3 regions of the Lysinibacillus sp. GbtcB16 genome follow, and region 1 is predicted to be linked to each of the others. Evidence: riboswitches for the same ligand, from Rfam matches in the RefSeq annotation. Region 1 holds a riboswitch; each other region holds the start of a gene.

Region 1 (11,205 bases):
GCTTCTTCTCCAGCAAGAATCTTCTTTCGTACATGTTCATCGTTTTCAAAATTTGCCGTAATGTCTTTAATTTTATTATCTCGTTCAGTCTCTAACTTTAATTGTAATTCTCCCGCATTGGCATCCATTGCTTCCTGAATTCGCTGTTCATATTGTTGTTTAATATTATCGATTTGCTGTCCTAATGTACCATAATAATTACGATGCTCTTCTATTTGAGACTGCGTAATCTCTATTTTCCCTTTTAAGTCTTCAGCCTTCGGTAAATTTATTACTAACGGCCCAAGTTCTGAAGTAAAATTATCGATTTCATGTTGGAAATTTTCTGATTCGAAAAAGGACTTACCAATATACTGATAGCCCACATGCCAAAAAGTAAAGATGCCGAAAATAGTCCAAATGAGACTCATTAACACCAGTAGGAATTTCCATTTTTTTATCATACTACTAACACTCCTCTAAAAAATTCTTTCTAGTAACTGTAAAACCTCTGAGGAGCGAGAATCAACGATTTGATAAGCATAAACGCCAAAATAAATAAGTCCAACAACACCTGCAATGAATCCTGCAATAGTCATATACTTCTCTATTTTATTTTTCCATTTTATAGCCAACGCCCCATACCACCTTTAGATAACGTGGGTTTTTTGGGTCCGCTTCAATTTTTTCACGAATTTTTCGAATGTGCACAGCTACAATATTTTCAGCATTGTAGGCTTCCTCATTCCAAACTCGTTCATAAATTTCACGAATCGAAAAAACACGCCCTGCATTTTTCATTAATAATTCCGTAATTTTATATTCTATTGGAGTTAGTCGAACTGGTTCTCCTTCTAAAATGATTTCTTTAGCATCTTCATCAAGAATAAGCCCGTCAATTTCTACTTTTGTTGCACCTTCACTATACGTTCCTAGTTGTACATAGCGTCTAAGCTGCGATTTCACTCGTGCTAATAGCTCTAATGGATGGAATGGCTTTGTTACATAATCATCCGCGCCCACCGATAATCCATGAATTTTATCGCCATCTTCTGCCTTTGCACTAAGCATAATAATAGGAATATTGCGCTCTGCTCTAATTTTAAATGTCGCAGTAATTCCATCCATATTTGGCATCATTATATCTAAAATAATTAAATGTACTTCATTATTTTCTAGCTTGTCTATTGCATCTAAGCCATCTGCTGCTTTTATAACATTATAGCCTTCATTTTTTAAATAAATTTCAATACCATCACGAATATCTTGATCGTCGTCTGTAACAAGAACTGTTAGTTTCGTCATGATAGACACCTCGCTCTCAAATATAAGTGTACCTTTCAAATCTTAAAATCCAGCTAGTAAAAAAATGAAGAATTTCTTAAGGTTTTAGCTTATTATGAAGCCTTCCTTGCCTCCCACCTATCGTCAACACAACAATGCTGCCTAATAGCATTGCTACACCTAGCCAGGACACACCACTTAATTGTTCTCCAACTAGAAAAACGCCAAGTATTGCGGCTGTCAATGGCTCAGCTAAGGATAGCGTTACAGCTGTTGATGAATTTATTTTTTGCAAACCGTTTAAGAACAGTAAATAAGCTACGCTTGTACACATAATTCCCATAAATAGTATCGTCCATAAATTTTGCATATTTTCTAACCACGCAAAACCATTAGACAGTGAAAACGGTAGTAAAAATAAAGTACAGAGCGAAAACGTCATAGCAACTGCTGGTAAAGCATCTTCCTGCGCCATTAATTTCTTACTAATATTTGTATAAAAGGCAAAAGATAACCCTGCACAGAGCGCTAAACCAAAGCCACCCATTTGTACAGCTTCTTCCCCATTATTGATAAACAATAAAACACAACCCATGATCGCTATCAATGTAGCTAGCCCCCAAATAATTGATGGTCGGTTTCTCCATATAATCCATTCAATAATGCCCGAAAATACCGGTGCACTTCCAATGGTCGCAACCGTTCCAATCGCTACACCTGTTAGACGTATTGATGAAAAGAAAAGACCTTGAAAAAGAGCAATACTAGCCGCAGCTAAAATCGTCCATTTCCATGACCAATGTAGAAAATTAATTTTTCGCAAAAAAATTGTAATTGCTAAGAGAAGTCCACCACCAATGGCAGAACGAATAGTGGCGACTGCAATCGGAGATACATTATTATCTAAAAACGTTTGGGCAGTTCCTGTCATGCCCCATAAAATAGCTGCTAACAATACAAATAACGGATTTAACATGTAGACCCCCTCCGCCTTCTTCCTTCTAATACTAATCATACATATTTATCCAAAATCAAACAATTATCATTTTTGCTTTTTCTTTCATCCACTCCAGTATGCATTCGGTTAAATGGACGTTATAATGAATACAGTTAAAGGAGCGAGTTGTATGTACAAAACAATTGAAGAGACAGCAATTGAGCTAGGTATGCCTGAAGAACAAATAATACGCCTAGTTTATGAGGGACGCATCCGTTCCGTTTTCGATGGAAATATGATACTCATAAATAGTGGACAATTTAGTACGTATTTTAATCAATTGGAACGTATTAAAGAGGAGATTGAAATATGGAGATCTACCCCGATACCAGAGGATATTGACGTAAAAGACGAGGATTAAAAAGCCCACCATTCAATCAATAGATCATTGTTGAATGGCGGGTTAACTTTATAAAATAATAATGATTAAATCGTTACAACAAACCCTGCCCTTTTCCCGATAATTTCAGCATAATCTTCTACCATCACACTTGCTGTTGGGTACATTCCAGCACCAGGACCTACCAAGGTTAAAGTACCAATATAATTTGTTTCTAATGCAACTGCATTGAACACATCATCGACTGGATAAAGTGGATGTTCTTTATCAACCAGTTGTGGTCCAACTTTTGCTACAATTTTCCCATTAGCTAGTTTTTCCACTTCAGCTACATGACGGTAACGTAAACCCTTTTCACATGCCTCATGGACCTGCGAAGCTGAAATACTATCTATGCCGATAACTTCTACATCCGCCCAATCAGGTTGTTCTCCAAATGCTAGGGCGCTTAAAATCATTAACTTTTTAAAGGCATCCTGACCAGAAACATCATTATACGAATCTGCCTCAGCGTAGCCTAAACTTTGCGCTTCTTTTAAAGCTGTATCAAATGACCAGCCCTCTGCTCGCATTTTAGTTAAAATATAATTACAAGTACCATTTAAAACACCTTGTATACGACTAACATCATTAACAAGTAATATATTTTTCATCGTTTTAATAACAGGTACTCCTCCAGCAGTTGTCGCCTCAAAGCCTACAAAGACACCATTTGCTTTTGCAAGTTCTTGTAACTCTAATCCACGCTTTGCAAACATGACTTTGTTGGCAGTAATAACATGACATTTATGCTCTACCGCTCTCTTTAAATAACTATATGCAGGCTCTTCATTCACAATGGCTTCAAATATTACTTGCATGCCTGGTTCTGCCAATACATCATCCATGCTTGTAGTCATCAAATGTGCTGTGCCTGGTACACGTTCTCGGCTAGCATCTGTTACTAAAATTTTAGCTACTTCCAATTCAATGCCTAATTTATTTTTAAGATCTTCCCGCTTTTCATTTAATATATGATAGATTCCTTGACCTACCGTTCCAAATCCTAAAATCGCTGCCTTTATAGTTGCCATTCTTATTATTCCCTCCAACTTACATTCCGCAGTTTCATCAAGCCAAACTCTCCGTGGGGTTGTGCCAAATCATTTGACACCAACCGCAGGCCTTAGCCAACCCTTAATTTTGGATAAATTTTGATATTCAGTACATGTTAGAACATATACAAATTCAAATAATTCGAAATTTAACTTAAAGAAAATTGTAACGCATATATATACTTTACACAAGAAAAATCTTTCTAGGAAGGACATTTGTTTTCCCTAGACGTGCAAAAGAAATCGGTTTCATTCCTTTTACTATACGTTTTTTTAGTTTATCCATAAGATTTGAACAAATATTGACTCTTTACTCTCAAATTATGATGTCTTTCTTCTATTATATATATGTATGTTCAGACACCCATAAACCAGCTAAATAATTAAACTACTATAAAAAAGGCTCATTCCCTGTAGCAGCAGAGAATGAGCCTAAATATATGAGGGATTATTTAGCTCGCTTTTGAAAGCAATTGAAAACGATATTGTGTTAAAGCTTGTTGAACAACACTAATTTCTTCTTCTGTAAAATTTGGTATTGCATACGTACGTTCCACTAATTGAAATGTACCATACTTCAAATAAAATTCTGTTGCTGGAAGCTGGATGTGGCTCACACCATACTTCTCATATGCCTCATAAACTTCCTTAATCGTATAGCCAATATCATCTGTGCAAACCTGTTCCTGATACGCTGAATGACCGAAAATTTGCTGCCATTTACATTCCACTAATGTAAGGATGTGTTGAATGGATTGATTGTTAACAAATACATGACCTTCATTTAGTTCATAAATTAGATAAGATGCAATGTTTTGCGCACTATAGAGATTACCCATTTTAAACACTCCTTTATCATCAGTTTTTTTGAAGAGTAGCCACTGGCTATGTAACTACTCTCCTATCTATTCAAAAGTGGGGGGATCACTTATGAAAACATTTACCTTTTCAACGAGGTTTTTCCGTACATTTAACTTAATTCCAAGTATATAACAAGGTTTTAATAAAGTCAATAATACATATAAAATTACTCGGTATTGTTTTTAAAAAGGTTCTGATAATTACCGGATGAGGTAATTGGTTAATGTAGCAACGTTTGACGTATACCAAATGAGGCTATTCGAATGAGAAAATACGTAAACGCTACAACATTCGCCTGTCATTCTATATTAAGCTTCTACTGTTTGCTCAGTTGTTGCTGTTGCCTGAGTAATAGCCTGCTCTAAATCTGCAATGATGTCCTCCACTGCCTCTAAACCGATTGATAAGCGAATGAGCGATTCGGTTACGCCAGCTTGAATTAGTTCATCTGCTGATAATTGTTGGTGTGTAGTAGATGCTGGATGGATAATTAGCGACTTGGCATCCCCTACATTTGCTACATGTGAAAACAGCTTTACATGATCAATAAGCTTTCGTCCTGCTTCACGTCCACCTTTAATGCCAAATGTAAGCACTGAACCGAAGCCATTTTTTAAATACTTTTTCGCCAACTCATGTGTTGGAAAATCTTCTAGGCCATTATAATTTACATACTCCACAGATGGGTAGTTACGTAAATATTCTGCCACAGCTAAAGCATTTTCATTGTGTTTAGGGATACGCAAATGAAGCGTCTCTAAACCTTGTAAAAGATTGAAAGCTGCATCTGCACTTAATGTAGGTCCAAAATCACGTAACAACTGTACACGCAGCTTTGTAGCAAAGGCTGCAGAAGCTGTATCGATTCCATAGCGTAAACCATGGTAAGAAGCATCCGGCTCTGTAAAGCCTGGGAATCGCCCACTAGTCCAATCAAACTTACCAGCGTCTACAACAACACCACCTAGAGTTGTCCCATGGCCACCTATCCATTTCGTTGCTGAGTGAACTACCACATCTGCACCGTAGTCAATTGGTGTAGACCCATAAGGAGAAGCAAATGTACTGTCGATAATTAATGGTAAGCTGTTGTCATGTGCAATCTTAGCTACAGCTTCAATATCTAAAACCTTTAAGCTTGGATTACCGTAAACTTCTGCGAAGACAGCTTTTGTTTTATCAGTAATGGCAGTCTTAAAATTCTCTGGGTTTGTTTCATCTACAAAAATCGTTTTAATGCCATAGTTTGGTAATGTATTCGCGAATAAATTATACGTACCACCATATAAAGAACTAGCTGCTACAATTTCATCTCCTGCCCCAGCTAGATTTAAAATAGAAAATGCAATAGCTGCTGCACCAGATGAAAGTGCTACTGCTGCCGTTCCACCTTCTAATAAAGCCACACGCTTTTCAAAAACATCCACTGTCGGATTCGTAATTCGCGTGTAAATGTTCCCCGCTTCCTCTAAGGCAAAAAGACGTTGCGCATGAGCAGTGTCTTTAAAAACGAAAGCAGTTGAACGGTAAACAGGAACAGTTCTAGAACCCGTCACAGGGTCTGGCTCTTGACCGCCATGTAACAGCAGTGTTTCTGGTTTAAAATTTGTCATTGTGTACCTCCATTTGGTTATTTTTTTACGATGGTACCGGAGATGAGGAGGATTTTTCTGTAGAAAACAAAAACCCTCTTCAGCTAAGAAGAGGGTTGCGGTTGCAAGTTTTCCTCCCCTTATCTGCCAGATCCAAGTAAGAATCTGTAGGAATTAGCACCTTAGTAAGTTCATCACCTACTGGTTGCCGGGCATCATAGGGCCTATCCCTCCGCCGCTCTTGATAAGAGTATGAGATTCAATTTCCATCGTTGTTACAAAGTATAAGCATAGAGTTTTTTTCTGTCAACATCTAAATTTTATTTTTTCCGAAACTTCTGTCTGCTCTTTTACGTAGTAAGAACGCATACACTATTTTAGAAAAAAATTTGAAAGGAGTATTTTTATGGTAAAAGCCGTGATCTGTTTTCTAGTTGTTGGCTATTTGATTGGCTGTATTCACGGCTCTAAGGTGGCACAATTTTTATCCGGGGTTGATTTAAAAAAAGCTGGCCATGGCAATGCTGGTGCCTCTAATGCTACGCTTTCACTCGGCTGGAAATATGGCGTTTTAGTAGCTCTTATCGATATTGGCAAAGGCGTCGTAGCCATTGTCGGTGCACATTTTTATTTAACAGATGTAACACATTTAACAGCAGAACAAACATGGCTCCTCACCTACTTGATAGCTGCAGGGGTTATTTTGGGGCATAATTTCCCTTTTTATATGGGCTTCAATGGTGGAAAAGGGACTGCCTCTATCATTGGAATTTTACTTGCGGTTGATTGGAAGATTGGTTTATTTGCACTTATTCTATTTGTTATTTTATCTTTTGCAACGAACTATTTAATTGTTGGGGTATTAGAATTTTACCTCGTTTTTTGTACCGCTACTTACTTATGGATTCCTGGGCTTGGCCCGACCATTATTGCCATTCTACTTTTTGCTATTGCTATTATTTTGCACATTGAAAATATTCAACGTTTAATCAATGGAACCGAGCCTAAAGTTACTTCTGCCTTCAAGAAAAAGAAATAATATTTTTAGGAGATATTTGTATATTTTATGACCACAAATTATCTCTTTAATTACTATTAAAGCTGTAAAACAGACATATTCCGCTTCTTTTCATTCTATACAATAAACGGACGAATTCTTATCTTAAAAAAACATTATACTGACCGATGTTATGGATAATAACCGTCATTTTACGTAGACGTAGAAGGGATGAGAAAATATGTCTTCATCTAAACAAACAACAACGAAGCGTAATTTAAAGCCTTTATGGATTGGGTTGGCTTTTGCTTTATTAATTATCATTATTTTTTTACCTAATAACGGTGATCTACCTGTAGCTGGACAGCGCGCTTTAGCCATTTTAGCTTTCGCGGTTATCCTGTGGGTAACAGAGGCTGTTTCATATCCTGTTAGCTCTGCAATGATTATTGCACTCGTCACAGTTTTACTAGGACTTGCACCATCTATGGATGATCCAACAACACAACTAGGTACTGCTAGCGCCTTAAAACTATCATTAAGTGGTTTTAGTAACTCTGCCGTGGCCCTAGTAGCAGCAGCTCTTTTTCTAGCGGCAGCCATGCAAATTACCAATTTGCATAAACGACTTGCTCTTTGGATTCTTTCGCTTGTAGGAACAAAAACAAAAGCCATTGTTTTCGGTGCTATATTAGTTTCAATTGCCCTTGCATTTTTTGTTCCTTCAGCTACTGCACGTGCTGGCGCAGTGGTCCCTATTCTTCTTGGCATGGTCGCAGCATTCGGTTTACCACGTGATAGTCGACTTGCTGCTTTACTTGTTATTACTTCTGTACAAGCCGTCTCCATTTGGAATATCGGTATTAAAACTGCGGCAGCGCAAAATATGGTTGCTTTGAATTTCATCCAAGAGCAATTTAATGTGAATATATCATGGGGTGCTTGGTTACTTTATGCTGCTCCATTCTCGATTATTATGTCAGTAGCCTTATTTTTCATTATGATTACGCTTATTAAGCCTGAGACGAGCAATATTGATGGTGGTAAAGAAGTCATCAAGAAACAGTTGGCTGAGCTTGGGCCGTTAAAAGCACCTGAGATTCGATTGATCGTTACATCATTAGTTTTACTATTTTTCTGGGCAACGGAAGGCAAGCTCCATCCATTTGATACAACGACGGTTACAATTATCGCTATTGCTGTACTACTAATGCCTAAAATAGGCGTTTATTCATGGAAGGAAGTTGAACCTCATATCCCTTGGGGAACAATCATTGTCTTTGCAGTAGGTATTATGCTCGGAACTATTTTGCTGAATACAAAAGGTGCATCATGGTTATCAGATAAATTTTTTGGTTCACTCGGTCTAGATACTATGCCAATTCTTGCTACGATTGCTATCGTAACATTATTTAATATTCTTATTCATTTAGGTTTCGCTAGTGCAACAAGCTTAGCCTCTGCACTTATACCAGTGTTTATCGTGTTAGCTTCCACATTAACAGCAAATGTTGATCAGGTTGGCTTTGTTATCGTACAACAATTTGTTATTAGCTTTGGTTTCCTATTACCAATTAGTGCACCACAAAATATGCTTGCCTATGGTACAGGAGCATTTACAACAAAGGATTTCCTGAAATCAGGTATCCCATTAACGATTCTCGGCTTCCTCCTAATTTTACTGTTCTCTGCAACTTATTGGAAATGGGTTGGCCTACTATAAACGCTAATCGTCATAGATAAACTTATACAACAAAAGGCCTTGAGGGAGCAGCTGTCCTTCAAGGCCTTTTTATTAGAATTCTATTTTGATAAAGCTGGGTCTTTCATTGTTCCACTTTTTGCGTAATTGACATGCCATGACAGCGCTTTTTCAAGATCATGCGGCGTATGATGTCCACCAGTTGCCTCATTAGCGTCGTTAAAATATTGCCATAGCTGCTCACGATAATCAGGGTGTGCACAATGATCAATAATTAGACCTACACGTTCTTTCGGAGCAAGCCCGCGTAAATCAGCCACTCCCTGCTCTGTTACGATAACATCAACATCATGCTCTGTATGATCCACATGCGAAACCATTGGGACAATGCTAGAAATATTCCCACCCTTAGCATAGGATTTAGTCACAAAAATACCTAAGCGTGCATTACGGGCAAAGTCACCCGATCCACCGATACCATTCATCATTTTAGTGCCAGAAACATGCGTAGAATTAACATTTCCGTAAATATCAACTTCTAATGCCGTATTCACTGAAATCAAGCCGAGTCGACGAATAATTTCTGGTTGGTTAGAAATTTCTTGTGGACGCAGTACTAATTTATCCGCATACTTGTCAAAATTCCCATAAACGCGGTTTCCTACTTGTTCAGAGAGGGTAATGGAAGTAGCAGAAGCAAAACTCACTTTTCCTGCATCGATTAATTCAAATACTGCATCTTGAAGTACTTCTGAGAATACTTCTAGGTTCTCAAACTCAGAATCTTTAAAACCAAGTAATACTGCATTCGCCACTGATCCAACCCCAGATTGAATTGGACGCAAGCTTGTTGTTAAACGGCCAACTTTAATCTCTTCACGCAGGAAGTTTAACAGATGATTAGCCATAATATCTGTTTCCTCATCAGCAGGAACGATCGTTGATGGCGCATCTAGAATATCAGAAACTACGATACCTTTTACTTTATCCAAATCTAACGGAATACCGATTGTACCGAGACGATCAGACACATTTTGTAAAGGGATTGGGTCCCGTTTCCCTTGTTGTGCAGGAACGAAAATATCATGTACGCCTTCTAATGCATCAAGTTGTGCTACGTTTAATTCAATGATGATTTGATCTGCCTCTTGCACAAAAATCGGAGAGTTACCAACTGAAGTTGTAGGAATTAATAAGCCATCTTCTGTAATAGCAGCCGCTTCAATAATTGCAAAATCAATAGGTCCTATAATGCCTTGGCGAACCAACTCTGCATTATGTGATAAATGTGCATCCACAAATGTGATATCACCACTATTAATTTTATTACGAATACCAGCATCTGCCTGGAAAGGTCCTCGTTTGCGAATAACGCCAGCCTCTGCTAGGTATTGGTCTACCTCAGGGCCTAGAGATGCTCCTGTATATATATCTACCTGGAAGCTCTCTTTTTTAGCTTTCTCTACAAGCGCAAGAGGTACAACTTTTACATCCCCAGCACGAGTGAAACCGCTCATCCCTAATACCATGCCATCCTTAATCCAAGATGCTGCTTCTTCTGCTGTTACAACCTTGCCCCGTAATTGCTCATGACGAAGCTTTTTCGCTAACTTTTCTTCCATTCCTTATTCCTCCATCCCACTTTATTTTTGTTCAACTAGTATTTGGTTCCATTATCTCTGTCATCAAAATTACCTCCGCTTCAAATAGATATGCAGGAGGCTTTATCCTTAATTAAAAGAGCTAACCCCACTCCTCTTCTGCATAAGAATAATCTAATTTTTGGTAGCACAACCAAATAAACAGCCGATTATATAATTTTATACTATTTAGAATATTTAATCTATATCAAATGAAATATTTAACTTTTCGAGATAATTTCTACATTCCCACACTATTTAAATATAATTATCTACCCCTCTTTAATCGATTTTGATTGGAAAGCGTGCTATGCTCTTGATATATAAGTGACAAAGGAGAGTAGACAAATGGTTAAAGAATTATTACGAAACCATTCTTCAGTAAGAATCTATGATGGAAACCCGATTTCAAAAGAAATTATTGAAGAATTAATCGCAACAGCCCAAATGGCTGCCACGTCACATTTTGTGCAAGCCTATAGTGTTATATGGGTAACAGATGCAGACAAAAAAGAGAAATTAGGATTACTCTCTGGGAATCCCCGTCAGTATGAAACTTCTGGTGGCGCCTTTGTTTTTTGCGTTGATTTCAAACGGCTACAAATGGCAGGTAAGTTAGAGGGAGTAGATATCGTGGCAGATTCAGCCGAAAATGTCCTTGTTGGAGTTGCTGATGTATCATTGTTTGCACAAAACTTTGTTATTGCAGCAGAATCAAT
Region 2 (11,205 bases), on a different contig from region 1:
CCCAGTGTATCATGTAAATCACGTGCAATACGTTGTCGTTCTTCAAAAACAATTAACTCTGCAATACGCTCATTGGCCGTTTCTAACTGCCCTTCTAAGTTCTCGCGTTTGTTTTTGGAATAGATCGTTAGCGGTAGTAGAACAACAGCTAAAATAGTTAACACGACAAAAGGTAATTGTGATAAAAATAAGTGAAGCTCAACAAAAAAGCCGGCACCTGTAGATATGACTGTAAAGCCAATATGTAGACCGTACATAATATAGAAACCAACTGGTCTTCGTATATTTCCAATAAAAAATGCTGTAAAAATGGAAAGATAAACATAACCATATAAAATCGTCATGACAATATTAATAACCATTTCAAAGCTGATCCACATATATACTAGTCCGCTTTTCGAATTCATGGAAAATCGATAGAAAATAAAATATAGCATTAGAAACGTAATGCCTATAGAGATTTCTATATAAGATGATTTTCTAAAAATGAAGAAAAACGGTAGAAAGCAAAAAATAATCCATAAATATATACTGAGCATAGGACTATTCGGAATAATACTATGCCATTTTCTCAACATAATCTCACGCTCTTTCCTACTTTTCCCTTATTATAACAAGAAAATTATTTTTTTGCCCATACATGCTTATTTTCTCGGCTATATTTAAAACAGCCATCTCTCTAATTGAGATGGCTGTTTTAACTAAGCGGCAATACTGCCTTTTGCTTTCCGTTTTATAATTAATTCGACTTCTTTAAACGTTACAAATTTACTTTGCTCTTCATCATATAGCTTATAACGCAATGATTCTAAACTAGTTCGTAAAGTAATCGTTGTCGCCGTGTGTAATGGCGGCGTTTCATTATGAGCCTTTTCAAGATTATAGTTAGGTACACGAGGAGCCAAGTGATGGACATGATGGAAACCGATATTCCCAGTAACCCATTGTAAAATTTTCGGCAATTTGTAATATGAGCTACCTTCTACTGCTGCTTTCACATAATCCCACTCTGAATCATGTTCAAAATAAGAATCTTCATATGTGTGCTGAATATAAAATAACCAAATTCCTAAAGCACCTGCAATAAATAGTGTCACACCTTGGACTAATAAAAATGCTTGCCAGCCCATAAAGAAGATTAAAGCGGCACAAACTCCGACAATGACAATATTCGTTAGCATTGTGTTGGTACGTTCCTTTTTCTTTGCATCCTTACGATTAAAACGATTTAAAACAAGTACCATATATAAAGGTCCTAAACCAAACATTACAAATGGATTACGATAGAAGCGATACCATAATCGTTGACCCTTTGAGGCTTGCATATATTCTTCCACAGTCATCATATCAATATCACCGATACCACGCTTGTCTAAGTTTGAGCTTGTTGCATGGTGAATTGTATGCTCACGCTTCCATTTTTCATATGGGAATGACGTTAACACTCCAGTAAAAAATCCAACCCAGTCGTTTGCCTTTTTACTTTTGAAAAATGACCCGTGCGTACAATCATGAAAGATAATAAAAGTTCTTACGACAAAACCAGCTGAAATAACGCTTAAACCAGCTGTTAGCCAAGGTGAAACATCCACTAACAAGTAACCTGCCACCCACAAAGCAATTAACGGTACAATGGTATTGATCATTTGAAAAACACTTTTACGCATATCTGATTTAGCAAAAGGCGCTACATCTTGGCGTAATTTTTTTGTTTTTTCTTTAATTGTTGCCATCTTTTACTCCCTCGTTTCCTTTTCCTTATGACCTCATCATAAAACAAGAGTATAAGTCAGCAACAGACGCAAACATCACAAAAAGGATATGACATTTGTCATATCCTTTTATGAATTGGGTCCAATCAGCTGCAGTTGGTAGAACACAAGATCTAACCATTGTTCAAATTTATAGCCTGCATTTTTAATGGTTCCTGCATATTCAAAGCCTAGTTTCTCATGTGCTTTAATACTACCAATATTTTCTCCATCTATACCAGCAACCAATGTCTTTACCCCTTGTTCCTTCGCTTTCTCTATTAGCTTAAGCATAAGATTCGTTGCAATACCTTTTTGATAGTGGTCCTTATGTACATAAACGGAGTGCTCCATTGTATATTTATAACCCAGATAAGGACGGAATTGACTATAAGTTGCAAAGCCAGCGACCATCCCATTATCTTCATATACAAACAACGGATTTCCTAATGCTTGCTGGTCGCTAAACCATTTCTTTTTTTCATCTAACGATTGAATTTCATATCGATAGACTGCTTTGCTCGTTAAAATAATATCGTTATAAATTTCTAACACCTCAGGTATATCTTTTTCTTCCATCAATCGAATCATTTTCCTCACGTCCTTCCGAAAATATCCTCCCCTTCAATAGCAAGAAAAGAAGATATAGATAGGCAATCCATCCACTATCTATATCCTCCTATTTTACGCCTTATACATTGAAGTATCGAGCATCAGGATGAGCAAAAACAATCGCCGATACAGATGCTTCTGGCTCCATCATAAAGCCTTCCGTTAAATGAACGCCAATATCCTCAGGCTTTAGTAAACCAAACAATTTTTCTTGATCTTCTAAGTTTGGGCATGCTGGATAACCAAATGAAAAACGTTGTCCCTGATACTTAGCCGCAAAACGATCGCGCATCGTAAAGTCTGTCACGTCTGGGAAACCCCATTGATCGCGAATTTCTTGATGCATACGTTCGGCAAAGCCCTCTGCTAATTCTAATGCCGTCGACTGTAAGGCATGACTTTCAAGGAATTTACCATCTTCTTTTAGTTGCCGAGCTTTTGCCATAACTCCTTGCCCTGCTGTCACTACCATAAGTGCAACATAATCCATTTCTCCACTTTCTACCGTTCTTAAGAAATCAGCCAGGCATAAAAAAGGTTCGACCTGCTGACGCGGGAAAGTAAAACGTTCAATTTCTGTTTTGTTATCTGCTGGATCATAAATAATTACATCATCTCCATCTGCTTGGGCAGGGAAGAATTGATATAAACCTGAAGGCTTTAATAGATCACTTTTTAAATAATCATCCACTAAATCTTTAAGCTCAGTTGCTCTTGGATCGCCAGCATCTAGTAATGGTTGAACTTGCCCTTTTAACCCCAGATGGTGCCCAAGCAATGTCCGCATATTCACATATGGATATAAATGTGAAACAGCATATTCTTTCTTTACATGACGACGCAAATCAGCCGGTAAAAATACGGGTGCTTCCTTTACTGTACGAGCAGGTTTTATTGTAATCTCTTTGACAGGACGAGCTGCTCGTTTTTCATCTGCCTCTAAACGTTTTTGGCGAGATTCCGCTATTTCTGCTAAGAAATTTTCACGTGTCCCCTCACCCATTAATAAATTGGCCTGCTCTAATCCCTGCATCGCATCCTTTGCGTATATAACAGGACCACCATATTCATCAGCAATTTTTGTTTCTGTAAAACGTCGGGAAAGCGCAGCTCCACCTACTAAAATTGGTACATCAATTCCTGCCTCTTTGAAATCTTGGGCAGTAGTGACCATTTGCTGTGCTGATTTAACTAATAGACCTGATAACCCAATGAAATCTGGCTTTTCCTTGCGAATAGCTTCTATTAATTGAGCAGGCGTCACCTTAATACCTAAGTCTACAACCTTATAGCCATTGTTACTTAAAATAATATCAACAAGGTTTTTTCCAATATCGTGCACATCACCTTTTACAGTAGCAAGCACCATTTTCCCCTTGCCTGCACTCTCCTCGTTCTTCTCCATATATTGCTCTAAATGAGCAACAGCAGCCTTCATCACTCCAGCAGATTGTAAAACCTCTGCTACGATCAATTGGTTATCATTAAATAAACGACCAACCTCAGCCATCCCATTCATTAAAGGTCCATTTATAATATCAAGAGGTGACTCAAATAGTTCTCGGGCAGCCTCTAAATCAGCAATAAGTCCTTCTTTGGTCCCCTCCAATATATAGTAGGCTAAGCGACCTTCTACAGTTTTTGGAATATCTGCTTCAGTTTTTTCCTTCTTTTTATCACGATAAAAATCAGTAAATACTGCTAATGTTTCATCATTAGTATTAAATAACAAGTCATTGGCTAGTTTAATTTCCGCTTCTGGAATCGATGCATACCGTTCTAGCTTTTCAGTATTGACGATGGCATAATCTAAACCAGCCTGTGTACAATGATAAAGATATACAGCATTGAGAACCTCGCGTCCAACCGGTGGTAAGCCAAACGAAATATTACTAACTCCAAGCACCGTTAATGTACGGGGCATTTTTTCTTTAATGAGACGAATTCCTTCAATTGTTTCAAGTGCTGAGCCAATATATTGCTCATCTCCCGTTCCTACTGGGAACATTAATGGGTCAAAAATGATATCTTCAGGTTGCATTCCCCATTTTTCTGTTAGTAATTGATAGGAACGTTCAGCAATTTCAAGCTTCCGATGACGATCGACTGCCATCCCTGTTTCATCGATTGTTCCCACAACTAACGAGGCACCGTACTTTTTCACTAATGGCAATACGGCATCAAACCGTTCTTCGCCATCTTCTAGGTTTATAGAGTTAATGATGGCCTTCCCTTGCGAAAACTTGAGGGCCTCTTCAATAACCTTTTCGTCTGTGGAATCAATAACAAGTGGAACCTTAACTTTTTTCACAACCTCCTGCATAAAGCCACGGATATCTGCTAATTCATCACGATCTGGGTTCGCCAAGCAAATATCTATGACATGTGCGCCATTTTTCACTTGCGCCCTTGCAATCTCAGCTGCTTCCTCAAATTTACCATCAATAATTAGGTTTTTGAATTTACGAGAACCAATAACATTTGTTCTTTCCCCAATAAATAACGGACGCATAGAATCATCGTATAAAAGTGGCTCGATACCTGATACTGCGTGACCATGCGTTTTTTCTGGTAGCTGACGAGGCTTTTCATCTTTTAAAATTTCACGTATAGCCGCAATATGTGCTGGAGTTGTACCACAGCATCCACCTACAATATTGAGCCAACCCTTTTCTGCAAATCCTTTTAATTTTTGCGATAAAGATTCTGGAGACTCATGATAACATCCTTCTTCATCAGGTAAGCCTGCATTCGGATAACAGCTAATATACCCCGTTGACAGCTCTGCTAATGAGCGAATATGATCCGTCATAAATTCAGGTCCCGTCGCACAGTTTAAGCCTACCGATAATGGTTGAATATGCTCGATGGAAATATAAAAGGCATCAATGGTTTGCCCTGCAAGAGTAGTCCCCATAGGCTCAATTGTTCCAGAAATCATCACAGGTAATTCTTTACCGGTTACCTCGAAAGCACGAGTTACCCCAAGGGTACCTGCTTTCACATTTAACATATCCTGACTTGTCTCTAGCAATAGCACATCTGCCCCAGCTTCAATCAATGCCTTTGCCTGCACAAAGAAATTTTCTTCTAATTCATCAAATGTAATACCGCCTGTTACTGACAACGTCTTCGTTGTAGGGCCCATTGCGCCTGCAACAAAGCGGGGCCAATCGGAAGTCGTGTAATTGTCAACTGCTTGACGAGCAATTTCGACTGCACGTTTATTAATTTCTTCCGCTTTTGCACCTAGATTATATTCATTTAATACAAGAGGTGTTCCCCCAAATGTATTTGTACAAATAATATCTGCCCCTGCCTCTAAGTACTTATGATGAATTTTCTCGATGACATCAGGTCTAGTAAGCACTAGATTTTCATTACAGCCATCTAGGTCCTCCCCACCAAAATCATCGGCTGATAAGTTTTCATTTTGCAGCATGGTTCCCATTGCGCCATCGAGAATTAATATTCGTTTATCAAGTTGTTCTTCAATCAAGTGCTTAGCCATTTATACTTACCCCTTTTTTCTGTTCATCCAATTGCTCTATATATTTCATTAATTCTAATGTCACATCGTAGCGTAAAAATGGTGTAATAAGGTAAATGCCATTGAAATATTGCGCAGCCACCTCTACTAATTCCTTGGCAATTGCAATCCCCTCAAGTGTGGCGCGTTCCTTATCTTCACCACATGCTTTCATCCTTGATAAAGCATCTTCAGATAATTTTATGCCTGGCACCTCATGATGTAAAAACTCTGCACTTTTATAACTCGTAACGGGCATAATGCCAATATAAATCGGTGCTTGTAAATGCTTCGTTGCTTCATATATTTCTATAATTTTTTCCTTTGTATAAACAGGCTGTGAAATGAAATAGTCTGCCCCATGCTCCATCTTTTTTTCTAAGCGTGCCACAGCACGATCTAATACACGAACATTTGGGTTAAATGCAGCAGCCACAGAGAAGTTAGCCTTTTTCCGTAATGGTTTCCCTGAGAAAGAAACCCCTTCATTTAATTGTTTAATTAATTGGATCAGCTCCATCGAGGAGACATCATAGACGCTAGTGGCACCAGGAAAATCTCCAACCTTGGTTGGGTCACCTGTAACAGCTAGCACATCATGAATTCCTAAGGCATTTAACCCCATTAAATGTGATTGCAGACCAATTAAATTACGATCTCGACAGGTAATATGTGTAAGGGGGCGTACGCCATTAGAGCTTTTCAATAACGCCCCCATTGCAATATTACTAATACGTGGGGATGCCAATGAATTGTCTGCCATCATAACTACATCGGCACCTGCCTCATATAGTTGCTTGGCCCCTTCAAGAAACCCATCTATTTCTAAGTGTCTAGGTGTATCCAACTCTACAATGACCGAGCGTTCACGCTTTACCTTTTCATGAAGTGGTTCAAATTTAGCTGGCTCAGCATCACGAACAATCTCAATCTTTGCAGGCTTCGCATGCTTTTCACTAACTGGTGATAGCTCTTCTAAATACTTCTTTGCGGCTGCAATATGCTTTGGTGTCGTACCACAACAGCCCCCAATTAAACGAACACCCTGATCACGCAGCTCAACAGCAGCGCGACCAAAATAATCAGCCTCCGACTCATAAACAACACGCCCGTCCTCTAAATCTAATAGCGAAGCATTTGGATAGGCTGACATAAATGCCTTTTCCGGAAGTTCTACTCCCTCAAACGCTTGAATCGTATGATATGGACCAAGACGGCAATTGACACCAACAATATCTGCACCAAGAGTCTCTAATTCATGTAGCGCATTATTTAAAGACATACCATTTTGTAAAACACCAGGCTCATGCATAGATACTTGAGCAATTATCGGTATATTAGTTTTGGCGCGTAGCATGTTTAATGTCGCTGTTAATTCTTCAAAATCATAATAAGTTTCGAGTAAAAGACCATCAGGATTTCCTGCAAGTAACACACTTGCCTGCTCATCAACGGTCGCTAATATGTCATCTAATGTTGCATCGCTTTTACGAATGCCACGAATACCACCAATCGTTCCTAAAACAAATTGACCGCCATCCGCTGCTGCTCGCTTAGCAATAGTAATAGCTGCTTCATTAAATTGTTGAACACTTGATTCTAATCCATAGCGAGCTAATTTAATGGCATTGGCACCGTACGTATTCGTTTGAATAATATCAGCACCCGCTGCGATATATTCTCTATGAATCTTTTCAATTAATTCAGGTCTCTGAACATTCATTTCCTCATGACAATACTCCAATCCATAGCCATACAACACTGTGCCTATTGCACCGTCTGCCGTCAATACATGCGTTTGTAACCTTTCAAGCAATCCCATAAAACTAGCCTCTCTTCCTCTATTTCTGTATAATAAAAAGCCTTCTTTTATATAAAAAGAAGGCTTTAACGACTCATCATTATTGTTCCTTCTCATCTTCGACTCAACGGTCTTCTGGATTTAGCACCTGACAAAAAGTTGGTTGCTGAAGCTTCAATGGGCCAGTCCCTCTGCTTCTCTTGATAAGAATTATTAAGTATGAATTTTTTAAATAATTAAAAGAATCATATCGTTTACAGACGAATGAGTCAAGACTATTTCACATAACAAAGAAATTTTTCGTTTAAAAACTTAGAAATTGGATAGTTCTTCTGCAAGCTCTTCACCAATTTTTTTCCCATTTTGAATGCAAGCACCAATACCTACTCCAAAATAAGAGCAACCCGCAATCGATAAATTTGGATAGTTTTCATTCAGCTCTAATAGTAAGCCTTGCAGCGCTTCCCGGTGAGCTAAGTCATATTTAGGCATTTGATCAATCCACTTTGTGACATTCACAACGGTTGGCTTTTCATCTATTCCTAGGCTTTTCCGAACATCTTCTAAAGCGATGGCTGCCAATTCGTCGTCAGTCATTTTACGTAACTGCTCATACGCCGGATTAATACTCTTATAGAATAGGCGAACAAGTAGTTGATTGTTTTTCGATGTATGCTTCCACTTGCGACTCGTCCAAGTCGCTGCATTACAAGTGACATCAGAATTATGGGATACAATATAGCCTGTTCCATCCGCTGGTAAGTTTGCATCAGGCACATCAAAGCCTAGATAAATAGTAATGGCTGATGCTGTAGTAAACTGATCAAAATAATGTGTTAAGGAGTCATCCTGTAATATACTTTGAACCGCTTCATTCGGTAGCGCTAGAACAACATATTCTGCCTCAATGTTTTGACCATTTGCTAATGTAATCGAATATTGGTTCCCCATTTTTTGGACATGATTTGTGGCTACCCCTTTAATGATATCTACCTCTGTTAATGTCTGTTCTAATCGCTCAATTAAAGAGGATAACCCATTTTGAAATGAAATAAATTTTTTATTAGCAGCTTTAACAAATTGCTCACGATTCGCATCAAAACCTTTTATGATACTTCCATAGTCATTTTTATAGTCAATTAAATACGGTAAAGTAGAAGCAATAGAAAGTTGGTGTAAATCACCAGAATAGACACCTGCTAAAACAGGTGCAATTTGATTTTCCACAAGCTCTTCGCCAAGATAATAAGTTAAAAATTCCCCTATCGAGCTTTCTTTTGTAAAACCTGCATTGGGTAAAGTTAAATCTTTTAAAGCTTCTTGTTTGGCCAGATCTGAGATAAGAGTGCTTTCCTCAAGTGATGCCACACTCATAGGTATACCGAAAGTAGAATCCGCTGGAATGGCGTGCAACTCGTTATTTGTATAAATATAGGATACACCTGTTTCGTTGTAAACGAGATGATCTTCAAAGTCTAGCTCCTGCACTAGCTCCATTACACCTTTATGGCGAGCTACGATAGAGTCAGCACCAGTTTCCATAATAAAACCTTGTTCATAGGCTGAATATAGTTTGCCACCTAAATATGTATTTTTTTCTACGAGCACTAGCTGAACATCTAATTTTTTTTCCTTCACTTGGCGTTGTAGATAATGCATTGTGCATAAACCAGTAATGCCGCCACCTAATACAACAACTGTTTTCATAGTAAACCGCCCCTATTTTTAGTTCTGTCTACAGTATAAACTTATTTTCATTGAAAATTACGTTAAACCCTTTACAAATTTAGCAAAAATAGAGCTACCTCAACTATGAGATAGCTCTAGCTCCAAAAATTATGCTTACTAAACACACATTATAATGAGTACTATAGTGTTTAATATGGTTACTAGTGATCTAGCTTTTTAAATTTTGGGCAAAGCTAGCTAATTTTTCTGCTGAGTTCGTTACTTCAGTAAAAGAACTACCCAGCCCACTTAATATACCTGCGATTGCTTGTATTTTCGTCGCCATGCAATCATTTTGATCTTTTGCTTCTGTCATTGCCCCTACTATATTTGTAAATTGACCTTCCGTGTGTAACATATTATCCTCACCAGATGCCACTTCTTCTTGGATATGAATGAGAGATTGCTCTAATTTCCCGGTGCGTTCACTCGTTTTTTGCAACAATAATGCAACAGCGGTGACAGATTCCTTTGTTTGAATGGATAATTTACGTACTTCATCAGCTACTACACTAAATCCCTTCCCTGCTTCTCCGGCACGGGCCGCTTCAATAGCGGCATTTAAGGCCAACAAATTGGTCTGATTGGCAATATTGGTTACGACACTCATAATTGTTTCCATTTCCTTCGACATATCAGATAATTGTTCAATATTTTCTTCTATATCATGAAGAGACTGAATAATATTATGCATATTTAGTGATTGTTTCTTTAAACATTCACGTCCATCCAGTGCTTGGTTTTCAGCGAGAGTAGACACTTCTAGCGATCTCTTTGCCAATTGTTCAATTTCCCCAGACTGCTCACTTAGTCTGCAAAACGAATTATTAGTTTCCTGTGAAATGGTCGCAAGCAATTCAGAGGATTGTACAATTTGCCGTTCAATTGCTTCTTTTTCTAGTTCCATGTTTTCTTTATGCTGTTCAACTGTATTTTCATATGCCTCTAAAACAAGTTGCTGCTCGAAATTACAAATTTTAGATATGGCCCTTATTGTATTAAACTGATCTCGTGGATGATCGATATGCTGTTCAACCAAGTCTATAAATGAGAGAGATAAATCTTGGAACGCGCAAATATACCATTGTGTTCTAAGCCCAATATGTACGTGCACCTTTGCAATTTTCACACGCCTTTGGTAAAATTCCTCATCAATCGTTCCGTTAAACATTTCAATAATATGCTGCCGTAACGTTATTTTAAGCTTTTCTACAGAACTATGATGACTAATAATATTTACCAAATGTTGTTCGGTACCGATCATATTGTAAAAACGGTTTACGATGTGATCAACATTGTCCATAACATACGGTTGGAATGCTTTTAAATATTGTAAGTCTTGCTTCGTTACATTCAGCATTTCAATTTGCTTCACCATTAATTGGCGATTAGACAGCTCCATTTTCACCGTATATTGCTGTAAATCCAACGCCTTCGTCTTACTCTGTTTTTGAAAAATCACTTATCTTCCCTCTTTCGTTCCGTTTACTTTAACAGGCTGAGAAACAACAAATACCTTTTAGCATATTGATTGATACAACAAAAAATACCGATTCATAGGCTGACCATATACGATGATCCCATTTGCTTCAGCTATTTCATTTGTCACACTGCTTCCTCCAAAAGCAGCCACACATTGTTCTATCATGAATAAAAGGTGAATTGTGCTCAACTAACAGATTTTCTCTATACATTGACTATAGTCGATTTATTTATGTATGATTCATTTCAAAATTACTCATTTACCTTAAACATTTTAAAAAATACTGTCAATTTTATTTATA
Region 3 (11,205 bases), on a different contig from region 1:
CAATGGATTACAAATGCGGGCTTTGCAGATGTGTTTGTTGTTTACGCTAAAATTGATGGCGACAAGTTCACTGCCTTTATTGTGGAACGTGCATTCAATGGTGTTTCTGTGGGTCCTGAAGAGAAGAAAATGGGGATTAAATCTTCATCTACTCGTACACTAGTGTTAGAAGATGCAGAAGTGCCAGTAGAAAATTTATTAGGTGAAATCGGTCGTGGGCACGTCATTGCCTTCAATATTTTAAATATCGGTCGCTATAAACTTGGGGTTGGAACAATTGGTGGATCGAAACGTGCATTTGAGTTAGCAGTACAATATACAAACCAACGTCAGCAATTTAAAACTAAGCTTTCTGACTTCAACCTTACAAAAGAAAAATTATCAACGATGGCTTCTCAATTGTATGCATCAGAGTCCTTAAACTACCGTACTGTTGGTTTATTTGAAGATCGTTTAAGCCAGCTAAGTCCAGAGGAGCAAAAGGAAGGAAAAGTGATTGCAGGTGCTATCGCTGAGTATGCGATTGAATGCTCAATTGCTAAAGTATTTGGATCAGAAACATTAGATTATATTGCAGATGAAGCGGTACAGTTACATGGCGGTTATGGCTTCATGGCTGAATATGAGGTAGAGCGTATTTACCGTGATTCTCGTATTAATCGAATTTTTGAAGGTACAAATGAAATTAATCGCATGATTGTACCAGGTACATTTATGAAAAAGGCACTAAAAGGTGAGCTGCCATTATTACAAGTTGCGCAAAATCTTCAGCAAGAGCTTTTGATGTTAATGCCGGAGGATATCGGTACAGAGCCACTAGCTCAGGAAAAATACTTAGTGAAAAATGCCAAGAAGATTGCTGTATTAGCGGCAGGCTTAGCAGCACAACGCTTTGGTGCGAAGTTAGATCAAGAGCAAGAAGTTTTAGTAAATATTGCTAATATCGCTAATCAATTATTTGCAATGGAATCAGCTGTATTACGTACAGAAAAAGCGGTTGCACGTGATGGCGTTGAAAAAGCACATCAAAAATTGCTATACACTCAAATTTTCTGCCAAGAAGCATTTGCTGAAATCGAAAAAGAAGCAAAAGATACAATTCTTGCATCCGCAGATGGTGATGCAGCACGTATGACTTTATCTGCATTACGTAAATTAACACGTAACAATCCATACAACCTAATTACGAAGAAACGTGAAGCATCTGTGAAATTAATTGAAGCAGAAAAATATATCGTTTAATCGTATGAAAAACGCTAGCTATCCGTAAATGGGTAGCTAGTTTTTTTGTTCCAGATAAATTCGTGAAAGTAACGGATAAAAATACAGAACCAATGGATAGACTTACGAAAATGAGCGAAGTTCCACCATTCTAAATGATTATGATGGTATACTACAGAAAAAGACAGCAGAGGAGCATTTTTATGACGATTCAATTTTTCCATTATCCAAAATGTACAACATGTAAAAAAGCACAAAAGTGGTTAAATGATCATGACGTTTCCTATGAAGAGGTACATATCGTAGAGCAGCCACCAACAAAGGATGAAATAACAGCTTTATGGCAAGCAAGTGAACTACCTTTGAAGAAGTTTTTTAATACTTCTGGTATGAAGTATCGTGACCTTGGTTTGAAGGACAAGCTAGCTGATATGACTGAGGAAGAACAGCTTGAGCTACTTGCTACGGATGGTATGTTAATAAAACGTCCCATCGTAACAGATGGAAAAAAAGTAACTTTAGGGTTTAAAGAATCCGATTTTGAGCAAGCTTGGTTATAACCGTTTTTATCCTTGTTTTTATAGGAGAAGTATGGCACACTGAAAGTGAATATATTACATAATTATGGAGGGGTTTTTTGCATGAGCACACCGAAAGACTTACGTTACTCTGAAGAGCATGAATGGGTAAAAGTAGAAGATGGAAAAGTACGTATTGGTATTACGCACTTCGCACAATCTGAATTAGGAGATATCGTTTTCGTTGAACTTCCACAAGTTGGCGATGAAATCAAAACAGATGATCCATTCGGTAGCGTAGAATCAGTAAAAACTGTTTCTGAATTATATGCACCAATCTCAGGTACTGTAGTGGAAGTAAATGCAGATTTAGAAGATAGCCCAGAATTCGTAAATGAATCACCATATGAAAAAGCATGGATGATCGTCGTAGAGCCTGCTGATGCATCAGAAGTTGATAAACTTATGACAGCAGAACAATACGAAGAGATGACTGCAGAATAAGACAAGCCATAATCAAAAAACGTCGGAAACTACCGGCGTTTTTTATTATATAATAATGTATAAGTGGGTATGTCTAAATGGAGGTGGCGTAATGTTCGATGGGAAATGCTTGATAGTAGAAGGACGCTCAGATAAGCTACAAATTGAGCCAATTTTGAACGAGAATGTTACAATACTATGTACGAATGGAACAATTGGAGTGCATCAATTAGAAGAGCTACTCGATCCTTATGAGGGCTGTGAGCTATTCACTTTTTTTGATGCCGATACTTCAGGCGATAAGCTACGTGCATTAATGGACAGACATTATCCTGAAGCAGAGCATTTACGTACAATGCCAACCTATAAGGAAGTAGAAACGACACCACGAAAAGTGTTAGCGACAATTTTACTGCGTGCACATTTTTCAATCCATAATGAATATATTTTGTAAGGTTGCGTGAGATGAATGGAAGAATGGTCAAAAGAGCAGTGGGAAACGACATTACAGTCGGGAGAAAAAGCTGCGTTTTATTTATATACACCGATGTGTGGTACTTGTGCAGTGGCATCGAAAATGATGTCAATTGTAGAACAACTATTACCTCACTTAAAATTAGGGAAAGCAAATATTAATTTTTTGGAGCAAATTGCTATTGAACATCAAATTGAAAGCGTTCCTTGTTTACTTGTTTGTGATGGCGGCAAAGTGATAGAAAAGATTTATGCTTTTCAATCCGTACCATTTTTGTACGAATTGTTAAAAAAATCAATTGACTGAACTTTATTAGCGTGGTAAAGTAACAAATATATTACTAAAACATTAAATATATCGAACTCTTATGAAGAGCGGCGGAGGGAAGTGCCCTATGAAGCCCGGCAACCATCACATAGTGAAAAGGTGCCAAATCACCCAAAGATTTTTCTTTGAAAGATGAGAGAACGGTTCAACGTATAATACGTGACCCCTTCTACTTGTCTATAAGTAGAGGGGTTTTTTTATATAAGAAAAGGAGTATTCGCTATGATACAGCTTCAAAATATAACGAAGAAATACAAAACAGCAAATGGCGAATTAACGGCAGTCAAAGATGTTAACCTTACTATTAATAAGGGTGAAATTTTTGGCATTATCGGCTATAGTGGCGCTGGTAAAAGTACGATGATTCGTTTACTTAATGGTTTAGAGAAACCAACAGCAGGAACAGTAACGGTGAACAATCAAGAATTTTCTTCGATTAAGGGTCAAAAACTTAGAGCAGCTAGACAAAAGGTTAGTATGATTTTTCAACATTTTAACCTACTTTGGTCACGAACAGTTGCAGAAAATATTGCCTTCCCATTAGAAATTGCAGGTGTATCAAAAGCTCAACGGGAGGCGCGGGTGAAGGAATTGATAGCACTTGTTGGCTTAGAAGGTCGCGATCAAGCATATCCATCGCAACTGTCTGGTGGACAAAAGCAACGTGTAGGGATTGCACGTGCATTAGCAAATAACCCAGAGGTTTTACTATGTGATGAGGCAACATCTGCACTAGACCCTGAAACAACAGATGCCATTCTTGATTTACTGGTAGATATTAATGAACGTTTAGGGTTAACGATTGTCCTCATTACGCATGAAATGCATGTCATTCGCAAGATTTGTCATCGTGTAGCCGTGATGGAGGCAGGCGAAATTGTAGAGCGTGGGGAAGTATTGCAGGTTTTCCAGGCACCTCAGGCGGCCATTACTAAGAAATTTGTAGCCCAAATTACAAATACAAAGGAAACACAAGATACAGTAGAACAAATCAAAGCAAATTACCCAACGGGACAACTGGTCAAACTGATTTTTGTTGGTGAAAAAACCGAACAGCCTGTTATTTCACATCTTGTAAAGCAATTCGATGTGGAAGTAAGCATTGTACACGGGAATATTTCACAAACGAAAAATGGAGCATATGGTACGCTCATCGTGCAAATTGATGGGTCGAAAGCAAATGTGACTGAAGCCCTAAGCTATTTAAATACAGTGGAAGTACAAACGGAGGTGATTGCAGATGCTAACTAATCTCTTTCCGAATGTAGACTGGGATAGCATGTGGCAGGCTACGTATGAAACATTATATATGACAGCCATTTCTACAGTTATTACATTTATTCTAGGGTTAGCCATTGGGATTGTCCTATTTTTAACAAGTCCCAATCAGTTATGGGCTAATAAAATTGTTAGCTTTTTAACAGGGTCACTCGTTAACATTTTCCGCTCTATCCCATTTATCGTGTTAATTATTTTATTAATTCCATTCACTAAGTTTTTACTAGGTACAATCCGTGGAGCTAATGCTGCTTTACCTGCTTTAATTATCGGTGCGGCTCCATTCTATGCACGTATGGTATTAATTGCGTTACGTGAGATTGATAAAGGTGTCATTGAAGCAGCTCGTTCAATGGGGGCAAAAACATCCACAATTATCTGGAAAGTTCTAATCCCTGAATCATTACCAGCATTAATTTCTGGTATTACGGTTACGGCTGTAGCACTTGTTGGTTATACAGCAATGGCAGGGATAATCGGTGCAGGAGGTCTTGGAAATTTAGCCTTCCTAGACGGGTTCCAACGAAATCGCCAAGATGTGACATTAATGGCAACTATTTTGATCTTAGTAGTAGTCTTTATTATCCAATGGATTGGTGATTTCATTACAGAAAAAATTGATAAACGTTAATAAAACTGAGGTTATTCCGGTTCTTGCCGCTAACATATTTTCATCAAAATAAAGGGAGTGTCATAAATGAAAAAGTTATTAACAGGATTATTTTTATCAATACTTGTACTAGCTTTAGCAGCTTGCGGTACTGATAAAAAAGAGGATGCAAATTCAGCATCTGGTGATAAAACAGATAGTAAAGAAAACGTTACATTAAAAGTGGGAGCTTCTAATACACCACATGCCGTAATTTTGGATAAAGCAAAACCGATCTTAGCTGAGAAAGGTATTGACCTTGAAATAGAAACATATACAGACTATGTGCTACCAAACCAAGATTTAGAATCAAAAGAGTTGGATGCAAATTACTTCCAACATATTCCGTATTTAGAGTTACAAATTAAAGACAATGGCTATGACTTCGTCAATGCTGGTGGTGTTCATATTGAGCCAATCGGTATTTACTCTAAAAAATATAAATCTTTAGAAGAACTTCCTGAAGGTGCAACAATCTTACTTTCTAATTCGGTATCAGATCACGGTCGTATGCTGTCATTATTAGAAGCTAAGGGCTTAATTAAATTAAAAGAGGGTATTGATAAAACAGCAGCAGAAATTAAAGATATAGATGAAAATCTTAAAAACTTTAAATTCGATGCGAATACAGCACCAGAAATGCTTGTACAAATGTACGAAAACGACGAAGGGGACGCAGTACTGATCAACTCTAACTTTGCTATTGATAATGGCTTAAACCCAATCGAAGATGCGATTTCTCTTGAAGATAAAGAGTCACCATACGTAAACATCATCGCAGTACGTGCGGGGGATGAATCAAGACCAGAAATTAAAACATTATTAGAAGTATTAACGTCTAAAGAAATCCAAGACTTTATTTTAGAAGAATGGAAAGGTGCAGTAGTACCTGTTCAATAATTTAAATAAAAGAGTACGTAAGTAGTGAATTACTTACGTACTCTTTTTCTTTTGAAGCTGTGTTTAAGTGAATTTTGACAGCTTTCGAATAGTGACTATCTACAAGTTGTCGATTTCCGAGGAAATAAAAATGGCTATAAAAATAGTTACAACAGCTCATGTAATGTCTATTCTACGTGTTTCAAAGGATGATCCCTCCAGTATCGGTGAAAACCAATTCTGGAGGGATTTTTTAGAGTTCAAAAAAGGAAAAAATGTTAATTTTTTATTTATTAACATTCTTCAGTGTCGCTTAGCAACTTTTTCATCTACACTAATAAAGCGACTCTGAATATATTTACTAAATATCTGAATAAATAATGAACTTTTTTGTTCTAAATACTAATAAAGTAGGCGTTTTATCGTGAATGAAGGATTTATTTAGAAATTGTTTAGTTGCAAGTAGTACTATATAATTGTTAGAAAAGTTTTTTTGTGAATTTAGATTTTATTCATCTATTTTGACTAAAAAAATCATACTTAAGTATGTGGAGATGAAAGGGGTTTGGTGAAAATGGCAATGAGAAATGGCCTATTACGTTGCAGAATACTCGGCATATATAAGTAGATGAATAGATAACGAAAAAATGGCGATAAAAATTACATGAAAGTTTAGCCAAAGGAGTTATTGTTATGACGATAAACACGAAATCAATGAGCTCAGCTTTATTAAATAAAATTCAAACAAAAAAAGCGACAATTGGGGTAATTGGCCTCGGCTATGTAGGTCTACCATTTGCCATTGAAATTGTTCAAAAAGGTTTTCATGTTTTAGGCTTTGATAAAAATCAAGAAAAAATCGCCCTGTTGCAAAACGGTGAAAGCTATATAGCTGATATCCCGAAAGAAAATATACAGTTACTATTGAAGGAACGTCAATTTGAAGCAACCAATGATTTTTCCAAACTTGCTTCTGTTGATGTTGTCATCATTTGTGTGCCAACCCCTACAATGGAGGATGGTACTCCTGATATTTCCTATATAGAAGAAGCAGCTCACGATATAGGGTGCCATATTAATGCAAATGCACTAGTCATTCTTGAAAGCACGACCTATCCTGGGACAACAGAGGAAGTTGTTCAGCCTATCTTGCAAAAACATGGCTTTGCGGTTGGTCAAGATTTATTTTTAGCCTATTCACCAGAACGAGTGGATCCTGGTAATAGTAATTTTTCAGTTGCTAATACACCCAAAGTTGTTGGCGGTGTTACTTCCACATGCTTGGAAGTTTCAAAGGTTTTTTATGAAACAGTCATTCATACTAGTGTATATACGGTAACAAGTCCGAAAGTTGCCGAAATGGAGAAATTGCTGGAAAATACGTTTCGCCAAATCAATATCGCTCTTGTCAATGAACTAAGTCAAATTTGCTATAAAATGAATATTGATATTTGGGAAGTTATCGATGCTGCCTCAACAAAGCCTTATGGATTCATGCCATTTAAACCTGGCCCAGGAGTCGGTGGACATTGTATCCCTGTGGACCCTAAATATTTATTGTGGGCGGGTCAACAGCATGGTGTCTCAGCAACATTAATAGAAGCAGCAGATAAAATTAATGATTCGATGCCTAGCTTTGTTGTAGAGAGACTGAAGCAGTACTTACGTATTCAAAATACGGAGCTACGCCAAGCAAAAATTGTTATTATTGGTGTCACGTATAAGCCGGAAATAAATGATTCACGCGAATCTCCCGCACTACATGTCATTCAACAATTACTAGATAATCAGTGCTCAATACAAATTATCGACCCTTTTATTCAAACATTCCCGGTAGAACAATCCCTATTCCATACAGTTCCTTTAACAGAGCAAATTATTAAAGATGCAGATGCGGTATTGATTTTAACCAACCATTCCAACATTGATTATTCATTAATTGATCAACAAGCATCATTAATTTTTGATACACGTAATACCCATTTTTTATTTAAGAATAAAAATTATTACAAGTTATAAGGAGAGTTCATGGGACATGAAACAGCTAAAAATATGTGGGCTTCTACTCCTGATGTTCTTAGCAGGATGTCAATCCACTCCTCAAAAAACGATTCAACCAATTGATTCTACTATAGAGATTAAGGAATCGGATGGTACGATGAGTGATTCAATCAGCCATGCCGATATTATTAAGCCAAAAGTGGCTCTAACGTTTAATGGCTTTGCGGATAATCAAACAATGGAGTTACTACTGAAAAAATTAGATGAATCTAATATGAAAGCTACCTTCTTTTTAGAGGGGCTACGTGTGGCACAGGAGCCAGAGCTTGTTCGAGACATTTTAAAAAGAGGTCATGAAGTGCAAAACGGTACATTGTCATTTCCAGATGTCACAGCTTTAGACTATGATCAAACGTATGAGGAGATTTATTTAACGAATCAAATATTTGAAGAGCATTTAGGATATAAGCCGAAATATGTTCGAAGCCGTTCCGGTGATATTACAGATAATATGCGCTTAGCGGCTGCTGCTTTGGACATGAATGCAGTGATAGGATTATCTATTAATCCACTGGATCGAAAAATGCAAAGTGCCCAAGAATTGGTCGATTATATAGGCAAATATATTGATAGAGGCTCTATTATTCACCTCAATACGTATATTAATCCTGCCATTATAGATACCATCCCTTTACTAGCACAATTAGCTGAAGAGCATGATTATACAATTACTACGTTAAGTGATGTGTTAGATAACCGTTATTTAACAAAGTCATTAGAAGAAATAGCAGGTTATGATGCCATCAAACCTAATTTAAATTATGAAAATATCGAACCACATTTATATTATCGAAAAGAGACCTCTAAAAAAGAAATGGCCATTACCTTTGATGACTGGGCACATGAACAGCAAGTGAAGGATGTTTTAGAAGTTTTAAAAAAATATAACATTAAAAGTACATTTTTCTTAATCGGTAGTGGAGTGGAGAAAAATCCTCAATTGGCAAAGTTAATACTAGAGGAAGGTCATGAAGTAGCAAGTCACTCTTATTACCATCTAGATGTAACTAAAATGACGCCAGAGGAAATACAGGATGATTTAGTGAAGGCCCATAAAGCTCTCACTTATGCGCTACAGGAACCCCCAATACTTTATTTTAGACCAGCACAGGGAATTATGGATGAGCGTACTGCCAAAGTGATTACCGCTGCTGGAATTAAAACCATTGCCATGTATGATATTGCATCCTTTGACTGGAATTTAGATTACAGTGCTCAGGATATTTACGATCGGGTTATATCTAGAGCAGCACCAGGTAAGGTCATTGTCATGCACATCTTAGATGGGACAAAAACAGTCGAAGCACTTCCATTAATTATTGAAAAGTTGCAGCAGGATGGTTATAGCTTTAGTAAAATGTCAACTTGGATTGAAGAAGATGCAAATGGGGATGTGAATAAATGATAAAAACGAAAAAAGAGGTTTTAACAGTACCGCGCTCGGATCGTCGGATTCTATCAAATATTCCTGATCCCGAAAATGTCCGGAACCTTGTCAATCGTCGAGGTGCATCTTATCAGAAAGAAGAAATTGATGCGACAGATGTCAATGAAATATATCGTCTCCAACAGCTTAGCTTACGCTATGAAACTCATTTTGAAGTAATGGTGAGAAGAGCAAGACGTAAAACCAGTTCAGACAAATACTATGCGGAAGATATTTCAGTTACGGGAATCCTTGTATATTCTCAACAGCCTCACCAATTATTAATAGATGAAATTTTAGAAATGAATTTTACAATTCCAGGGGGCGCAATGCCCGAGGGTTATGAGGCTAAAGTAAAGTTAAAGGCAAAGGTGGTCCGACATTTTACCAAAGAGGTGGATGGTCAAACGCTGTATTACTTTGCTTGTGAATTTCTCCAACCTCTAAATGAATATATGGTAAAAAAGCGATGGGGCATTTCAGTTTTTATGGCGAGTTTATTTTTATTGGTCGTCACTCTTATTGTCATGCTGATGAGAGCAGAAAGTGTTATTTATTTTAGGTTTAATAAATTTTTATATCTTTATAGTATTATTGCGGCAACGTTTCTATTAAGTAGATACCTATTTGGTATTTTCTATAAAAACGTACCAATCAATCCGCATTATGAGCCCGGTGTATCCATAATTATCCCTGTGTTTAACGAGGAAGAATGGATACATCGAACGATTTCAAGCTGTATTAATCAGTACTATCCTGTCGATAAGTTAGAAGTGATTGTCGTGGATGATTGCTCTACGGATGGGACAGAGGAAAAAGCTAAGGAAATGATTGATCTTATTCATTTTGAGGGTGGGCGTTTTAAAACGACTGATCGCTTAAAGTTTTCTAAGCTCCCTCAAAATGGTGGAAAACGTGAAGCACTAGTAGCCGGTGTTCATCAAGCAAAACATGATTTAGTGGTTTTTGTAGACTCAGATAGTTTTTTGGAGCCACATGCAATCCGCAATTTAGTACAGCCTTTCCAAGATCCTAAAATGGGTGGAGTAGCTGGTCGGACAGAGGTAGAAAATAAATTTACAAATGCTCTGACAAAACTACAGACAGTGCGTTATTATATTGCCTTCCGTATTATGAAAGCGGCTGAATCTTGGTTTGATACGGTGACATGCTTATCAGGACCTTTAGCTTGTTATCGAAAAGAACTAATTTTAAAAAATGAAGCAGCCTGGCTCAATCAAAAATTTCTTGGGCAGCCTGCTACATTTGGTGATGATCGTAGTATGACAAACTATATTTTGAAAACTCATCGAACAGGTTATCAGGATAATGCAATTTGTTCGACGATCGTCCCCTCTGACACAAAGGTTTTTTTATCTCAGCAAATGAGATGGAAACGTTCTTGGTTAAGAGAATCTTTACGAGCATTTTTATTTATGTGGAAAAAAGAACCCTTCATGTTCCTTTTCTTCATCATAGGTTTAATTGTGCCAATTGCAGCACCCATTGTCGTCGTTTACAACTTAATCTATGTGCCGATTATGTATGGCGTTTTTCCAACTACCTTTTTATTAGGCTTACTTTTAATGGCCATGCTAATGAGTTTGGCTCATCTATTCTTTAGAAAAAGTAAATTATGGTTATTCGGGTTTATCTTCGTTCTTTATTATGAATTTATTTTACTCTGGCAAATGCCAGTTGCATGGGTAACATTTTGGAAATCAACATGGGGAACAAGGGAAACACCACAAGACGTTTTGGCAAAAGAAAAGAAAATAGAAAAGCAAAAATTACGAAAATCCCGATTTTCAATGTTGAAAATTAGAAAAATGGGTGAGAAGGAATGAAAGAGAAAAATGTAATTTTACAGCCAGCTAAAAAAAATCGA

The links. A riboswitch is a leader RNA that binds a small molecule or an ion and turns the genes downstream of it on or off. The one in region 1 is predicted to bind S-adenosylmethionine.
Region 2: another riboswitch for S-adenosylmethionine. It lies ahead of KVT27_RS20160 (bifunctional homocysteine S-methyltransferase/methylenetetrahydrofolate reductase); the one in region 1 lies ahead of KVT27_RS18565 (O-acetylhomoserine aminocarboxypropyltransferase/cysteine synthase family protein).
Region 3: another riboswitch for S-adenosylmethionine. It lies ahead of KVT27_RS15580 (methionine ABC transporter ATP-binding protein); the one in region 1 lies ahead of KVT27_RS18565 (O-acetylhomoserine aminocarboxypropyltransferase/cysteine synthase family protein).

Annotation. Positions count from the first base shown of each region.
Region 1 is NZ_JAGXJV010000006.1:103,286-114,490, reverse strand. Features, by position in the region: gene KVT27_RS18600 (MFS domain-containing histidine kinase) at 1-443, opposite strand, end outside; gene KVT27_RS18595 (hypothetical protein) at 459-614, opposite strand; gene KVT27_RS18590 (response regulator transcription factor) at 592-1,284, opposite strand; gene KVT27_RS18585 (DMT family transporter) at 1,361-2,239, opposite strand; gene KVT27_RS18580 (MerR family transcriptional regulator) at 2,391-2,621, shown strand; gene KVT27_RS18575 (homoserine dehydrogenase) at 2,687-3,673, opposite strand; gene KVT27_RS18570 (hypothetical protein) at 4,147-4,533, opposite strand; gene KVT27_RS18565 (O-acetylhomoserine aminocarboxypropyltransferase/cysteine synthase family protein) at 4,864-6,168, opposite strand; SAM riboswitch class I at 6,285-6,398, opposite strand; gene KVT27_RS18560 (glycerol-3-phosphate acyltransferase) at 6,554-7,186, shown strand; gene KVT27_RS18555 (DASS family sodium-coupled anion symporter) at 7,386-8,867, shown strand; gene KVT27_RS18550 (succinyl-CoA:acetate CoA-transferase ScpC) at 8,948-10,468, opposite strand; gene chrR (class II chromate reductase ChrR) at 10,835-11,205, shown strand, end outside.
Region 2 is NZ_JAGXJV010000009.1:26,104-37,308, forward strand. Features, by position in the region: gene KVT27_RS20140 (sensor histidine kinase) at 1-578, opposite strand, end outside; gene desA (Delta(5) desaturase DesA) at 702-1,733, opposite strand; gene KVT27_RS20150 (GNAT family N-acetyltransferase) at 1,842-2,342, opposite strand; gene metH (methionine synthase) at 2,443-5,874, opposite strand; gene KVT27_RS20160 (bifunctional homocysteine S-methyltransferase/methylenetetrahydrofolate reductase) at 5,867-7,714, opposite strand; SAM riboswitch class I at 7,804-7,903, opposite strand; gene hemG (protoporphyrinogen oxidase) at 8,006-9,400, opposite strand; partial or broken gene KVT27_RS27555 (methyl-accepting chemotaxis protein) at 9,591-10,079, opposite strand; partial or broken gene KVT27_RS27560 (protoglobin domain-containing protein) at 10,362-10,823, opposite strand.
Region 3 is NZ_JAGXJV010000003.1:132,808-144,012, forward strand. Features, by position in the region: gene KVT27_RS15555 (acyl-CoA dehydrogenase family protein) at 1-1,242, shown strand, start outside; gene KVT27_RS15560 (arsenate reductase family protein) at 1,425-1,781, shown strand; gene gcvH (glycine cleavage system protein GcvH) at 1,863-2,243, shown strand; gene KVT27_RS15570 (toprim domain-containing protein) at 2,335-2,676, shown strand; gene KVT27_RS15575 (thioredoxin family protein) at 2,692-3,003, shown strand; SAM riboswitch class I at 3,060-3,163, shown strand; gene KVT27_RS15580 (methionine ABC transporter ATP-binding protein) at 3,247-4,275, shown strand; gene KVT27_RS15585 (methionine ABC transporter permease) at 4,265-4,933, shown strand; gene KVT27_RS15590 (MetQ/NlpA family ABC transporter substrate-binding protein) at 5,000-5,851, shown strand; gene KVT27_RS15595 (nucleotide sugar dehydrogenase) at 6,524-7,849, shown strand; gene KVT27_RS15600 (polysaccharide deacetylase family protein) at 7,866-9,296, shown strand; gene KVT27_RS15605 (glycosyltransferase family 2 protein) at 9,293-11,164, shown strand; gene KVT27_RS15610 (polysaccharide deacetylase family protein) at 11,161-11,205, shown strand, end outside.